Regions from separate parts of the Streptomyces sp. WMMC500 genome, predicted to be linked through region 2. Evidence: riboswitches for the same ligand, from Rfam matches in the RefSeq annotation. Region 2 holds a riboswitch; each other region holds the start of a gene.
What was found. Region 2 has a riboswitch for cyclic di-AMP ahead of O7599_RS25590 (transglycosylase family protein). Riboswitches for the same ligand answer to the same signal wherever they lie in the genome.
Positions count from the first base shown of each region.

Region 1 (4,964 bases), 2.0 Mb from region 2:
CCCCCGCGCACGAGACGTCGCCCGCCTCCTGGCGGCGTCAGGTCGACGTGGGCCTGACCGCCGCGTTCCTCGGCTTCCGCGCCTGCCTGCCCGGCCTGCGCGCGCAGCCGGACGGGCCCGGTGCCGCGGTGCTGGTCTCCTCCGTGCACGCCCGGCACGGCATCCCCGGCCACCCCGCGTACGCCGCCGCCAAGGGCGGGCTGCTCTCGCTGGCCGGCCAACTCGCCGTCGAGTACGGCCCGTCGGTGCGGGTGAACACCGTGCTGCCGGGACCGGTGCTCACCCGGCTCTGGGACCGCGTGCCCGAGGCGGACCGCAGGGCCAGCGCCGCGCAGACCGCCGCCGGCAGGCTGGGCGCGCCGGAGGAGGTGGCCGCCGCGGTCGCCTTCCTCGCCTCACCGGAGGCGTCGTACGTCACCGGCACGAGCCTGGTCGTCGACGGCGGCTGGAGCGTCGTAAAGTCGTCGGCCTGAGCCGGGGCGCCGCGGGGCGGCGCGGGCGGCGGGGGAGCAGTCGAGCAGGATTCAGGGAGGAGCGAGCGGCCATGCCGGGTTACGCCCGCCGCGGGGTGCACGGACAGACGGTGGAGACCCTCGCGCACCGCGTCCTCGGCGGCGAGATCGCCGAGGGCGCCACCCTCGACCTCGCCGCCCTCCAGGCCGAACTGGGCGTGAGCCTCACCGCGCTGCGCGAGTCGCTGAAGGTGCTGGCGGCCAAGGGCATGGTCGACGCGCGGCAGAAGCGCGGCACGTTCGTCCGGCCGCGCTCCGACTGGCACCTCCTCGACGCCGACGTGCTGCGCTGGCGCTTCGAGTCCGCGGCCCGGCAGCAGGGCGAGGGCGATGCCGCGCGGTCGCGCCCCGCCGCCGCCCCGCTGCTGCGCGACCTGGACGAGGTGCGCGGCATCGTCGAGCCGGCGGCGGTCCGGCTGGCGGCCGTGCGGCGTACCGCCGCCGACCTGTCGGCGCTGGAGGAGGCGCTCGCGGCGATGGCCGGGGCGCGGGACGGCGCGACCGCCTCCGCCGCGGCCGTCGCGGCGGACCTCGCCTTCCACCGCGCCCTGCTCGCCGCCTCGCACAACGAGCTGCTGGAGCGCATGGATCTGGTCATCGCGAGCGGACTGGCCGCGCGCGACCACCTGGTGCACGGCCCCGGGCACCATCCGCAGGATCCCGTGCCGGGGCACCGCGCCGTGCTGGAGGCGATACGGGCCGGGGACCCGGACGCCGCGGAGTCGGCGATGCACCGGCTCCTCGCGCAGGCGGCGCGGGACCTGGCCGAGGTGTCCGGGGCGGCTCCGCCCGCGCCCGCGCCGCCGCCCCCGGCGACGGAACAGGCGGCCGGGACGTAGCCCTGGGGCCGTACCCGAGCGGGGGGTCCGTAACCGAACGCGCCCCGCCGCGCGGACGATCCGCGCGACGGGGCGGCGGGAGACTCACCGCGGGCCCGGAGCCCTCGGCATCAGTACCAGTTGTTGGCCTGCCAGAACTCCCAGGCGCCGCACGGGCTGCCGTAGCGCTCGTTCATGTAGTCCAGGCCCCACTTGAGCTGGGTGACCGGGTTGGTGCGCCAGTCGGCGCCGGCCGAGGCCATCTTGTCGCCGGGCAGCGCCTGCATCAGGCCGTACGCGCCGGAGCTGGGGTTGGTCGCGGTGTGGTCCCAGCCGCTCTCCCGCTCCACGATGTTGCTGAAGCAGGTGAACTGGTCCGCGGGCACGATCTCCCGCGCCGCGGCCTGGATGCCGGACTCGGTGGTCGGGACGCTCGCCTGCGACGCCTCGGTGGCACCGCCGGAACTCCCGGAGGACGACGCGCCGTTCGGGTCGACGGCCTCGCTGACCTTGCCGCCCTCGGTGTCGACGCGCAGTTCCGTGCCGACCTTGAGCGCGGCCGGGTTGTCGCCGATGGCCTTCTTGTTGTCGACGTACACGCGCTGCCAGCCGCCGGGCACGTCGTACTTCGCGGCGATCTTGGAGAGCGTCTCGCCGGCGGCGACGGTGTGCCCGACGTAGCGCTGCTGCTTCTTCTCGGTGGTGGCAGCGCTCTGTTCGGCGTCGGTGGGCTTGCTCTCGGCCTGCTTCTTCCCGTCGAGGTCCAGCTCCTGGCCCGGCAGGATCAGGTGCGGGTTGTCGCCGACGGCCGCCTTGTTGGCCTCGTACAGCCGCTGCCAGTCGGCCCCGAATCCGTTGTCCTCGGCGATCTCCGAGAGGGTGTCGCCCTTCTCGACCGTATAGGCGTGCGCGGCGGTCGCCGCGAGGCTGCCGACGACGGGCAGGGCTATGCCCACCCCCGCGGCGGCGGCATAGCGGCGGGTGGAGCGCGACTTGGGCGCGCGCCGGGTGCCGGTTCCGGCCATGGTGGCTCGCTCTTTCTCCGACGCCTGCGAGGTGAGCTGTCGGGTTCGGGCTGGAGTTGCCCGGCCGCGTCGTGCGGTGCGGCTTCACCCCGAGTCGGGGAGTCCGGTGCGGTCCTGCCACCGTGCCTCCGGCCGACGGAGAAGTGGTTCCCCCGCTCCTGCCCGAACGGCTGTGGGGACGACGGTTCCGGGCTCCGACGGGCAGGATTCGGCGTACCGGAGCGCGGTGCTCGCGTCTGCGAACGTCTGGGACACTAGGAGATCGAACGGCAGATCACAAGCGGATCACGAGGATCCACGCGTAGTCTGACGCTCCGTGGTGACGCGCGCACGCGCGGGGCGGCTGGGGCGGGTGTGACGTTCGGCACCCGGTCCGCGGCGCAGCGCCTCCAACAGCGGCTGTCCCGCCGGTACGACGAGACCGTGCACCCCGCGCTCCGCGGCGCCGGCGAGGGCGGCCCGCCAGGCGTCAGGACCGGCGGGCGCCGCCACCGGGGTCCAGCGCCCGGCGCCCGGTTCCTCGTAGCCGGGACCGGCGGGCGCGAGCCGGCGGAAGGCGGGCACCTTGGGGGCGACGGCGACGAGTTCGGCGCACCGCCGCGAGTCCGCGGCGAGCGCGAGCCTGCCGGCGCTGAGCAGCACGACGGTGGCCAGGGCCCGGGCCAGCAGGGCGGCCTGCGGGACGGTGTCGGGCAGGGCGACGACGAGCTTCGCCCGGCTCGTGGCGGTGGCCAGGGCGGCGGCGAGCGCCAGCACGTCGTGCGCCGGGTCCGGACCGCCGTCCAGCCACAGCGCGTCGGCGCCCGCGGAGTCGTACGCCGCGCACTCCGCGAACCAGGCGCCGGGCTCCTCCGGCAGCCGGGGGAGCAGTACCCCGACGCGGACCGCCCGCCGGGCGGCGGCCGGGACGGCGCCGGAGGGCGCGGGTGGAGATGGGCTCATCGCGGGCCTCCCCGAGTGGCTGACGAGGGCCATCGGGGGCATACCGTACGCCTCTACGTCGCGGAAGGCAGCGGTTCGTACACCCACGGTTCATGATTTTTGAAATTTCATGTGCCGCGCCACCGCGCGGGGTTGGGCACCGGACCCGTGAACACCGAGGGAGGGGACCCCCCCGGGGTGTCCCCTCCCTCTCTGTACTCCCGGCCGGCGGCCCACGTCAGCGCATGCGGGCCACTCCCCCGTTCGCCGGGATGGACTCGCCGTCCGGTGCGGACGGCGAGTGGACCGGGCGGCGCCGCGGGCGGTGCGCGGGCACGGCGCCGGGCGCGGTCACGCGGGGCTCCGCGAGAGCAGGAAGTCGGCTTCGCCCGCCTTGGCGCCCTCGATGAACGCGTCCATCTCACCGGGGGTGTAGATCAGGGCGGGACCGTCGGGGTGGGCCGAGTGCCGGACCGCTATCCGGCCGTCCCGTAGCTTCATGGCCTCGACGCAGTTGCCGCCGTTGCCGCCGCTCCACGGCTTGTGCCAGCCTTCGGTGCCGAGATCGGCGGCCGGCATGCCGTTGTAAATGCGTTCCATTCACAGCTCCTTGCGGAAGTCCCGGAGGACGTCCTTCGTGCGTTGTGCCGTCGCCGCCTGGGCCGCCATGTGGTCCAGGGCGGCGAGGTGTGTGGCCACCTCGTGCCGGCCGTCGAGGTAGACGGCGCCGGTGAGGTACTCGGTGTAGATCATGTCCGGCAGCTCCGGCATGGCGAACCGGAAGAGGACGAAGGGGCTGTACGTGCCCGGGTGGTGTCCGGTGCGGAACTCCGCCATCTGGAACGTGACGTTGGGCAGCGAGGAGAGGTCGAGGAGCCGGTCGACCTGCGCGCGCATCACCGCGCCGCTGCCCACCGGGCGGCGCAGGACCGTTTCATCGACGATCGCCCAGAACCGCGGCGCGTGCTCGCGGGTGAGCAGTTCCTGGCGCTCCATGCGCAGCGCGACGTGCCGCTCGATCTCGGCGGGGCCGATCCGGCCGAGGGAGCCGACCTTCAGCACGTGCCGCGCGTAGTCCTCGGTCTGCAGCAGGCCGGGCACGAACTGCGGCTCGTACGACCTGATGAGCGACGCCGCGCCCTCCAGGCTCACGTACATGCTGAACCAGTCGGGCAGGATGTCGTGGAACCGCTGCCACCAGCCGGGCTCGTTCGCCTCCTCGGCCAGCGCGACGAAGGCGTCGACCTCCTCCTGGGCGATGCCGTACGCCTGCAGCAGCATCTGCACGTACGGGATCTTCAGCGCGACCTCGGCGGTCTCCATCCGGCGCACGGTGGCGGGGGCGACGCGCAGGGTCCGGGCAGCCTCCTCGCGCTTGAGCCCGGCCCGCTCGCGCAGCTCTTGGAGCCGCTTCCCGAGCACGACCTGCCCCACGGTCGGCGCGGACCGCGGTTCGCTCACGCCATACCTCCCTGTCGGACTGCCGCAAGCAGTGTGCCACGCCCGGGCCTCGGCGGACACAGTGCAACGGAAACTCTGAAAATTTCACAGTGAGGGTTGCCAAGTGACAACGGCGGGGCCATAGTTTGGGCTGTGAGCCAGTCCACACAGCCGTATCGCTCGGGGGTCGTGACACAGGGCCCCGGCTTGCCGGGATCCCGTTCGGGGGTCGATGCGGCGCGGTGCGG
Region 1 is NZ_CP114905.1:7,910,832-7,915,795, forward strand. Features, by position in the region: gene O7599_RS34170 (SDR family oxidoreductase) at 1-473, shown strand, start outside; gene O7599_RS34175 (FCD domain-containing protein) at 545-1,351, shown strand; gene O7599_RS34180 (LysM peptidoglycan-binding domain-containing protein) at 1,462-2,355, opposite strand; cyclic di-AMP (ydaO/yuaA leader) riboswitch at 2,362-2,537, opposite strand; gene O7599_RS34185 (hypothetical protein) at 2,641-3,297, opposite strand; gene O7599_RS34190 (DUF397 domain-containing protein) at 3,628-3,876, opposite strand; gene O7599_RS34195 (helix-turn-helix transcriptional regulator) at 3,877-4,737, opposite strand.
Region 1: linked by a shared signal. The riboswitch ahead of O7599_RS34180 (LysM peptidoglycan-binding domain-containing protein) and the one ahead of O7599_RS25590 (transglycosylase family protein) in region 2 are both predicted to bind cyclic di-AMP.

Region 2 (4,964 bases):
TGACCTTGAAGATCACGGTGATCGGCACCGGCTACCTCGGTGCCACGCACGCCGCCGCCATGGCAGAGCTGGGCTTCGAGGTGCTCGGCCTCGACGTGGTCGAGGAGAAGGTCGAGCTGCTGTCCACGGGCAGGGTGCCGATGTACGAACCGGGCCTGGAGGACCTGCTGCGCAAGCACGTCGCCGGGGTCGAGGGCGCGTCGGGGCGGCTGCGCTTCACCACGGACTGGGACGAGCTGGCCGCGTTCGGCGACGTGCACTTCGTCTGCGTGAACACGCCGCAGAAGCACGGCGAGTACGGCTGCGACATGAGCTTCGTCGACGCCGCGATCGACACCCTCGCGCCGCGCCTCGACCGCCCCTGCCTGGTGGTCGGCAAGTCGACGGTGCCGGTGGGCTCCGCCGCCCGGCTGGCCCGCCGGCTGGCCGAGCTGGCACCCGCCGGGGAGCAGGCCGAGCTGGCCTGGAACCCGGAGTTCCTGCGCGAGGGCTTCGCCGTCGAGGACACCCTGCGCCCGGACCGCATCGTCGTCGGCGTGGCGAGCGACCGCGCGGAGAAGGTGCTGCGCGAGGTGTACGCGACACCGCTGGACTCCGGCACGCCGTTCGTGGTCGCGGACTACCCGACCGCCGAGCTGGTGAAGACCTCGGCCAACGCCTTCCTCGCCACGAAGATCTCGTTCATCAACGCCATGGCCGAGATCTGCGAGGCCGCGGGCGGCGACGTCGTCAAGCTGGCGGAAGCCATCGGCTACGACGAGCGGATCGGCCGGAAGTTCCTGCGCGCGGGTATCGGCTTCGGCGGCGGCTGCCTGCCCAAGGACATCCGCGCGTTCATGGCCCGCGCCGGCGAACTCGGCGTGGACCAGGCGCTGACGTTCCTCCGCGAGGTCGACTCGATCAACATGCGCCGCCGCGCGCACATGGTCGAACTCGCCCGCGACGCCTGCGACGGCTCCTTCCTGGGCCGCCGGATCGCCGTCCTGGGTGCCGCGTTCAAGCCCGACTCCGACGACGTACGCGACTCCCCGGCCCTGAACGTCGCCGGGCAGATCCACCTCCAGGGCGGCCAGGTCACCGTCTACGACCCCAAGGGGATGGCGAACGCCCGCAGCGTCTTCCCCACCCTGCGCTATGCCGAGTCGGCGGAAGAGGCGTTGCGCGGCGCCGACATAGTGCTGCACCTCACGGAGTGGCCGGAGTTCCGCGCCCTCGACCCCGGGCACCTGGCGACGGTCGTCACCCGGCCGCATCTGATCGACGGCCGGAACACGCTCGACCCGGCGCCCTGGCGCGCCGCGGGCTGGACGTTCCGCGCCATGGGCCGCCCGGCCGCGTAGCCCGCGAGGAGGCGCCGGGCCGGGGACCCGAGTCGAAGACCGCATGGCAAAGCCCCCCGTTCCGCCGGAAACGGGGGGCTGCGCCGTACGGGGGACCCTCAGACCGTGACGCCGTTGTCGCGCAGGTACGCGACCGGGTCGATGTCGGAGCCGTAGTCCGGGCTGGTGCGCACCTCGAAGTGCAGGTGCGGCCCGGTGGAGTTGCCGGTGGAGCCGACCAGGCCGATCTGCTCGCCGGCGCCCACGGTCTGGCCCACGCTCACCGAGGCGGACGACAGGTGGGCGTACTGGCTGTAGTGGCCGTCGTCGTGCTGGATCACGACGGCGATGCCGTACGCGCCGCCGTCGGCGCCGTTGCCGGCCTTGACGACGGTGCCGGAGCTGACGGCCTTGACCGGGGTGCCGGTGCCGGCGGAGAAGTCGACACCGGTGTGGTAACCGCTGGACCAGGAGCCGCCCGCGGCCCGGTACGGGGTCGACACGGCGGCGTCGACCGGAGCGGAGAAGCCGCCCGCCGTAGCCTCCTCGGCGGACTCCTCCTGCTGCGGCGCCTCGTCCGCCGGCTCGTCCTGCTGCGCGGCGGACTGCTGGGCCGGAGGGTTCTCGGGCTCGTCGAGCGTGACCTCTTCGCCGCCGTCGAACTCGTACTCCTGGCCCGGGAAGATCAGGTCCGGGTCGTCGCCGATGACGTCCTTGTTGCCCTCGTAGATCGACTGCCAGCCGCCCGCGATGCCGTGCTTGCGAGCAATATCCCACAGGGTGTCGCCGGAGACGACGGTGTAGTTGCCGGCCTTCTCGTACTTCTTCTCCGGCGCCTGCTCCTGCTTCGGAGCCTCGTCCTTCGCGGCCTGCTCGGACTCGGTCTGCGCCGCGGGCGCGCTCTCCTGCTCGGCCTCCTCGCCACCGCCGGTGGAGAGGTCGGGGGCGGGGCCGCCCTGGGTGAGGCCGGCCTGGCCGGAGCAGACCGGCCAGGCGCCGGGGCCCTGCGAGGCGAGGACCTTCTCGGCGATCTCGATCTGCTGCTCCTTGGTGGCCTGGTCGGCGCGCGGCGCGTACTGGGTGCCGCCGTAGCCCTCCCAGGTGCTCTGCACGAACTGCAGACCGCCGTAGAAGCCGTTACCGGTGCTGATGCTCCAGTCGCCGCCGCTCTCGCACTGGGCCACGCGGTCCCAGGTGTCGACGGAGGCGGCCTGGGCGTTGCCGCCGGCGATGAGCGGAAGGGCGACGCCGGCGCCGCCGGCGGCGATGACGAGGGCCCTGCTGCCCCGGGCTATCCGGCCCAGGCGACGGTGACGTCCGCGTGCGGACATGGCCATGCTCCTCTCCGACGCCTGCGAGGTGAGCTGTCGGGTTCGAGCTGGAGATGCCCGGCCATGCGGAGCATGGCTTCACCCCAAGCCGTCCCGCGCTGGCGCACGGTGCGGCACTTACCTGGGTCCCCCGCTCCTGCCGTGAAAGCTGAAGTGCCTGCCCGTCGCCGCCGACAGGATTCGGCGTTACGGCGACGAGGTACCCGCTTCGGTGGCGCGAGCACGGCGAGCACCGTAAACACACCGCCGAAAACAGAACAAGCCGTGAGGCATCGTCACGGCCGTACCCCACGTCACACCGGAATCATCCCGTCCGCCTCCGCCTCACGCGCCACCGCTCAATTACCCCTCGACGGTGGAGACTTGTCGAAACCAGAGGAGTCGGACACATTGCCTCATGACATGAGAATTCTGTGAGTGACATATGTCACTTCAGCCACTTGAGGACTCCCGCGGCCCATCGAGCTGCTCGATGGTCGCGACCGACGGGCCCCGCCGCGCGGCCACTTCGCGGGCCGCGTCCTCGGCGTCGCGCAGCACCCGCAGCGCGTTACCCCACACCAGCCTGGCCAGGTCTTCCTCCGACCACCGGCGGTCCAGCAACTCGGCGACGAGGTGCGGATAGCCGGCCACGTCGGCGAGGTCCTCGGGGGTGAACGGCGTACCGTCGAAGTCGCCGCCGATACCGATATGTTCGATTCCTGCCACTTCACGCATATGATCCAGGTGGTCCGCCACGGTCGCCGCCGTCGCCTGCGGGCGCGGGTGCGCCTCCTCGAACGCCCGGCGCACGCGGACCGCTTCGTCGTCCGCGCCGAACGGGTCCAGGCCGCGGGCGCTCATGTGCTCGTCCACCTCCGCGGTCCACGCCACGGCGGCGGGCAGGACGAACTTCGGCACGAACGTGGCCATCGCGAGCCCGCCGTTGGCCGGGAGCATTTCCAGCACATCATTAGGAATGTTGCGCGGGTGGTCACACAGGGCACGCGCGGACGAATGGGAGAAAACGACCGGCGCCTCGGTGACGCGCAGCGCGGCGCGCATGGTGGCGGGGGCCACGTGGGAGAGGTCGACGAGCATGCCGATCCGGTTCATCTCGCGCACCACCTCCTCGCCGAAGGCGGTGAGCCCGCCGTGCCGCGGCTCGTCGGTGGCGGAGTCGGCCCAGTCGGTGTTGTCGTTGTGCGTGAGCGTCATATAGCGCACGCCGAGCAGGCGCAGGGCGCGCAGGGTGGCGAGCGAGTTGGCGATGGAGTGCCCGCCCTCGGCCCCCATCAGCGAGGCGATCCGCCCGTCGGCCCGGGCCGCCTCCACCTCGTCGGCGGTCACCGCGAGCCGCAGGTCACCGGGGTAGCGGTCCACGAGCTGCCGCACCACGTCGATCTGCTCCAGACACGCGCTGACGGCGGCGTCCCCGGCCAGGTCGGTGCTCACGTACACCGACCAGAACTGCGCCCCCACCCCGCCGGCCCGCAGCCGCGGGATGTCGGTGTGCAGCCGGGCGCTCTGGTCGACGGCGATGTCGCGCCGGTCGATGTCGTACGTCACCTGCTCGCGCAGGGCCCAGGGAAGGTCGTTGTGCCCGTCGACGACGGGGTGTGCACGCAGCACGTCGCGCGCACGCGCGAGCAGTTCGCCGGTCATGGGTCGTCCTCCCTGCGCGGATAGCCGGTCAGGAGGCCACGCTATCCGCGCGCACCGACACTCCCGCGCCCAGGTCGGACCCCTGGTCTCCACGAATGGACCCCTGGCGCCGGCAAACCGGTCAGGAACCGGCCGGCTGCCCGGACACGACGGCCGCGAGGAAGTTGCTCCAGGCGGTGGGCGTGAAGACGAGAACCGCTCCGCCCGATCCGGCGGGTCAGCCGTCCCGGGTCGTCTTGCGGCGGAGGCGGGAGCCCTTCTCCTGGGCCTGGGCGTTGAGCTGTTCCTGGAACGTCGCCATCCGGCCGCGCAGGTCCTCGTCGGAGGTGGCCAGGATGCGGGCGGCCAGCAGGCCCGCGTTGCGGGCGCCGGCCACGGAGACCGCGGCGACCGGGACGCCCGCGGGCATCTGGACGATGGACAGCAGGGAGTCCATGCCGTCGAGGTACTTCAGGGGGACCGGGACGCCGATGACCGGCAGGGGGGTGACGGAGGCGAGCATGCCCGGGAGGTGGGCGGCGCCGCCGGCGCCGGCGATGAGGGTGCGCAGGCCGCGGGCGGCGGCCTGTTCGCCGTAGGCGATCATCTCGCGCGGCATCCGGTGCGCGGAGACGACGTCGACCTCGTACGGGACCTCGAACTCGGCGAGGGCCTGCGCCGCCGCCTCCAT
Region 2 is NZ_CP114905.1:5,918,397-5,923,360, reverse strand. Features, by position in the region: gene O7599_RS25595 (UDP-glucose/GDP-mannose dehydrogenase family protein) at 1-1,340, shown strand, start outside; gene O7599_RS25590 (transglycosylase family protein) at 1,439-2,650, opposite strand; cyclic di-AMP (ydaO/yuaA leader) riboswitch at 2,654-2,846, opposite strand; gene O7599_RS25585 (dipeptidase) at 3,083-4,294, opposite strand; gene purE (5-(carboxyamino)imidazole ribonucleotide mutase) at 4,512-4,964, opposite strand, start outside.

Region 3 (4,964 bases), 2.8 Mb from region 2:
CCGGACCTGGAGGTGGCCGGCGAGTGCGGCGACGGCGCGACCGCCGTCGAACTCGCCGGCCGGCTGCGCCCGGACGTCGTGCTGATGGACGTACGCATGCCGGTGCTCGACGGCATCGAGGCCACCCGCCGCCTGGCCGGCGCCCGGGTGCCGCGCCCGGCGAAGGTGCTCGTCCTGACGACGTTCAACCTGGACAAGTACGTGTACGAGGCGCTGCGCGCCGGCGCCGCCGGCTTCCTGCTGAAGGACGCGCCGCCGGCCCAACTCCTGCACGGCATCCGCACGGTGGCCACCGGCGCGGCCCTGCTGGACCCCGAGGTGACCCGTCAGCTCGTCGGCCGCTACGCGGCCCGCATCCGCCCGGCGGACGGCGCCCCGCGGGACGTGCCGCTGACGCCGCGCGAGCTGGAAGTCCTCCGCCTCATCGCGAACGGCCTGTCCAACGGCGAGATCGCCGCGGAACTGCAGCTCAGCCACGAGACGGTGAAGACGTTCGTGTCCCGCATCCTCACGAAACTCGATCTGCGGGACCGCGTCCAGGCCGTGGTCTACGCGTACCGCCAGGGGCTGGTGACCTGAGTGGCACGGGCCTCACCGGGCCCGGGCCCCGGCGGCCGGCCGGGCGCCCGCGGCACCGCTCGGGTCACCGCCCTGGGCACCGCCCGCGGCCCGGGTGATGTTGCGGGCCATGCCGCCGAAGACGATGTTGTGGAACGGGAACACCGACCACCAGTAGGCGTGGCCGAGTAGCCCGCGGGGGTGGAACAGCGCGCGCTGCCGGTAGCGGGTGCGTCCGTCGACGTCCTGCTCGGCGTACATCTCCAGCCACGCCAGCCCCGGCATCCGCATCTCCGCCCGGAGCCGCAGCAGGTGCCCGGGCTCGATCTCCTCGACGCGCCAGAAGTCCAGCGAGTCGCCGACCCGCAGCCGCTCGGCGTCGCGCCGGCCGCGGCGCAGGCCGACGCCGCCGGCGAACCGGTCGAGCCGGCCCCTGACCGCCCAGGCGAGGGGGAAGGAGTACCAGCCGTTCTCGCCGCCGATGCCCTCGATCACCTTCCACAGCCGTTCCGGGGACACGCCGACGGAAAGCTGCCGGTCGTCCTCGTACAGGCTGCCGCCCGCCCAGTCGGGGTCGGTGGGCAGCGGGTCGCTGGGGGCGCCGGGCACGGCGGCGGACGACCAGCGGGTGGGCACGCGGGCTTCGCCCACCCGGCGCAGCGCCAGGGCCAGCGCCTCGTCGAAGGACAGCGGCCGGCCGGGGAGGTCGGGCACGTACCGGGCGATGTCGTGCTCCTGGCAGACGACCTCGTGGCGCAGCGACTCCGTGAGGGGCCGGGCGATGGCGGCGGGCACGGGGGTGACGAGCCCGATCCAGTGGCTGGACAACCCCGGCGTGAGCACCGGCACCGGCACGACGAGCCGCTTCCGCAGCCCGGCCGTCTCGGCGTACCTGCTCATCATCTGCCGGTAGCTCACGATGTCGGGACCGCCGATGTCGAAGGCCCGGTCCACGTCCCGCGGCATGGTGGCGGAGCCGACCAGATAGCGCAGCACGTCGCGGACGCCGATGGGCTGGATGCGGGTGTGCACCCATCTGGGGGTGACCATGACCGGCAACCGCTCGGTCAGATAGCGCAGCATCTCGAACGAGGCCGACCCGGAACCGATCACGATGGCCGCCCGCAGCACGGTGGCGGGCACGGGCCCGTCCAGGAAGATCCGCCCGACCTCGGCGCGGGAACGCAGGTGCGGGGAGAGCTCCCGCTCCGGTACGCCCCGGGGCGTGAGCCCGCCGAGGTACACGATCCGGCGCACGCCCGCGGCGTGCGCCTGCCGGGCGAAGACATGCGCGGCGCGCCGGTCGGTCTCCTCGAACCCGGCACCGGAGCCGAGGGCGTGCACCAGGTAGTACGCGACGTCGATCCCGCGCATCGCCGCCGCCGTCGACTCCTCGTCCGTGACGTCCCCGCGCACGACCTCGGCTTCGCCGGCCCAGGGGTGGTCGCGGAGCTTGTCGGGTGAACGGGCCAGACACCGCACGCGGTGGCCGGCCTCCAGCAGCTCCGGCACCAGACGCCCGCCGAGGTACCCGGACGCCCCGGTGACCAGGCAGGTCAGCGGGGCCCGGGCAGGCTGACGCTCACGGCCGTCAGGACGAGGGCTCGACACCACTCCATGGTCACGGCGGCCGGGGTGCCGCGCGACCGCACGGGTCTTCCGGGGGACCCGGGGCCTTCCTATGGGAGCCAGTCATGTCGGCCGATCATGACGCGCAGTGCTCTTTGTCAGAGCGGAGGGGGCAAATCAGCGCTTGCCCGGGTCCGGCGGCTGCGCCAGGTCAACTCCCCGCGACGCGGAGTCAATTATTCCGCGAGAACGCGCGACAACCTTGTCATCGAACACACGATCCCCCTAGCGTGCTGCCCGTTCGAGAGGCGAACATCCGCTGCGCGCCGGACCGCCGAATCCTGCCCCCGGCGCCGCGGGCCCTGCCATCAGCTCTCACCGCCGGGCAGGAGCGGGGGACCCACGGGTCCGGCCACCGCCGGACCACGCCGTCCCTCAGGACGGCTCGGGGTGAGGCCCGCCGAAGCCGGCGGCCGGGCATCTCCAGCCCGAACCCGACAGCTCACCTCGCAGGCGTCCGGAGAAAGAGGCCCGTCAGATGTCATCACCTCACGGCCGCCACCGAGCGCGCCGCGCCCCCAGCGGCGCCCGCAAGCTCGCCACCCGCGCCTCGGCGGCGGGCGCCACCCTCGCGCTGCCCGTCATCGGCGCGTCCACCGCCTTCGCCGGGGAAGACACCACGTACATCGTCGCCTCGGGCGACACCCTCTCCGTCATAGCAGCGGAGCAGGACGTCGACGGCGGCTGGAAGACGCTGTACGAGAACAACAGATCCGTCATCGGCGACGACCCGGACCTGATCGCCCCCGGCATGGAACTCTCCCTCGACGGCCCCGCCGCCGGCTCAGCCGGCGGATCCGCCACCGACGCCGACAACGCCTCGTACGGCACCGACACCGCCGCGGACGAGCCGACCGCCGTCATGCCCGTCGACGGCAGCACCCCGACGGCGGGCTACGAGGCGTCCGGCGCGCACTGGGAGAACGGCCACACCGGCCAGGACTGGTCGGTGCCCGTGGGCACGACGGTCAAGGCCGCGGCCAAGGGAACCGTCGTCGAGGCCGGCTGGGACGAGTCCTTCGGCTACCAGATCGTCATCAAGCACGGCGACCAGGACTACACCCACTACGCCCACCTCTCCCAGATCGACGTCTCCGTGGGCGCCACCACGGGCATGGGCGAGGCCATCGCCAAGTCCGGCGCCACCGGCAACGTCACGGGCCCGCACCTGCACTTCGAGGTCCGCACGACACCGGAGTACGGCTCGGCGAAAGACCCGGTCGCCTGGCTGAAAAACCACGGCGTGACCGTCTCGAACCCCGCCTGACCCCCACCACCCGCCCCGTGTGCCCCGTCCACCCCCGGCCGGGGCACACGGCCGATCAGCCGCAGTGTCCCAGCCGCCCCAGAACCCCCCGGCGCTGCAGGTCCCGGATGCGCACGGCCACGGGCCGAGTTGGCCGTGGCCAGCAGTTCGGTTGGGCCGCGCACGGGCAGGCACGGCGACGAAGTCGTGACTGCTCACGTGGCCGTGCAGTCCTGCGGTGCGCAGGAGGAGAGCGCCGAACAAGTCGTCATCTCAGGTGGTTGGGTGCGTGGCGATCCGGAATCGTTCAGCTACTCGGCGACGCTCGTGATGAACGTGTTGATCTCGGCGGTGAGGTTGCGCATGCCCTCCCCCGCTGCGTGCACCGTGGTGGTCTCGAACTGCCATTCCTCCGAGGGTGCCCGGTCGTGGATCCCCCAGGTCAGTCTGACGTGGCCACCAGCGTGGTGTTCCGCCGAGAGAGTCAGGTCGTAGCAGAGGGAGTGCCACGTGCGCGCTCCCTTCCAGCCCCGGAAGTCCTCGGCAAGTGAGGCGAGGAAGGTGTCGAGACCGTCGCCGTCCCAGGTCTCCACCGTGGTCTCGACACTTCCCCAGGGTCCGCGGGCCCTGATGAGGAAGTCGAGTGTCAGTTCGTCCTCGTACCGCCGGGTTGGCTCCGAGAGGAGCAGGCGTGCCGGCCCGGAGTCCCCCACCTGGACCACGGGGCGGCCTGAATCGTCGTAGTCGATCACGCGATCAGGTTAGAAGACCGGGTTCGGCAGCCGTCGTGCTGCCGGCTGGGCCGCATCGGACGTAGCCGCTGAGGTCACGCTCACCTGGGACCACGACGGCATCGCCCCGATCGCCAGACCGAGCGCATCGCCGACGCCACCACCCAGGACGAGATCGACGCGCGCGTCTTCGCCATCGTCACCGACTTCTTTCCGTGCTGAGTGGCGATCTTCCTGCACTGCCCGGCAGTCGCCTTGAACTTCGCCAGCCTCTTCGGGTCCGCATGGAGCTTCTGCCAAACCTCCCGTCCGCTCCCCGGAAGCGGCGGTGTAGCAGCGCACCGCCGCGTACTCCGCCGCGAGCACCGCGACCCCGCTGCCGTGGCAGCAGCTCGGTGACGTCGTTGTGGTGGCCGCCGATGAGGGCAACCGCAAGTGGGGTGCCGTGCCCGTCGGTGATCAGGGTGGCGCTTGGCCCCGGTCCGGCCCCGGTCGACCGGCGACGGCCCGGTGTGGCTCCACCTTTGAGGGGCCGAATTTGGCTGCTATCCACCACCGCCCGCGACCAGTCCATCGTGCGGCAGCATTCAGCTCCGCGAGGAGCCCGCGGCAGACGTTCCCGGGGAATGTCGCTGAACAGCACAGAGGGGATCCCGCACAGCACCTTCCGGTCCCGTATCGGTCTACGGCCTGGATGGCGAAATCGGCGCTCCCGCCGTGGCAGCAGCGGTTCGATCCGCACCCCACAGCACATCCGACACGATTCCCCGCAGCGGCCCGGCCTCCGGGCTCGACGCGCC
Region 3 is NZ_CP114905.1:3,122,435-3,127,398, forward strand. Features, by position in the region: gene O7599_RS12900 (response regulator transcription factor) at 1-579, shown strand, start outside; gene O7599_RS12905 (SDR family oxidoreductase) at 592-2,169, opposite strand; cyclic di-AMP (ydaO/yuaA leader) riboswitch at 2,494-2,657, shown strand; gene O7599_RS12910 (M23 family metallopeptidase) at 2,666-3,454, shown strand; gene O7599_RS12915 (DUF6228 family protein) at 3,745-4,185, opposite strand; gene O7599_RS12920 (hypothetical protein) at 4,195-4,404, opposite strand; partial or broken gene O7599_RS12925 (IS5/IS1182 family transposase) at 4,547-4,937, opposite strand.
Region 3: linked by a shared signal. The riboswitch ahead of O7599_RS12910 (M23 family metallopeptidase) and the one ahead of O7599_RS25590 (transglycosylase family protein) in region 2 are both predicted to bind cyclic di-AMP.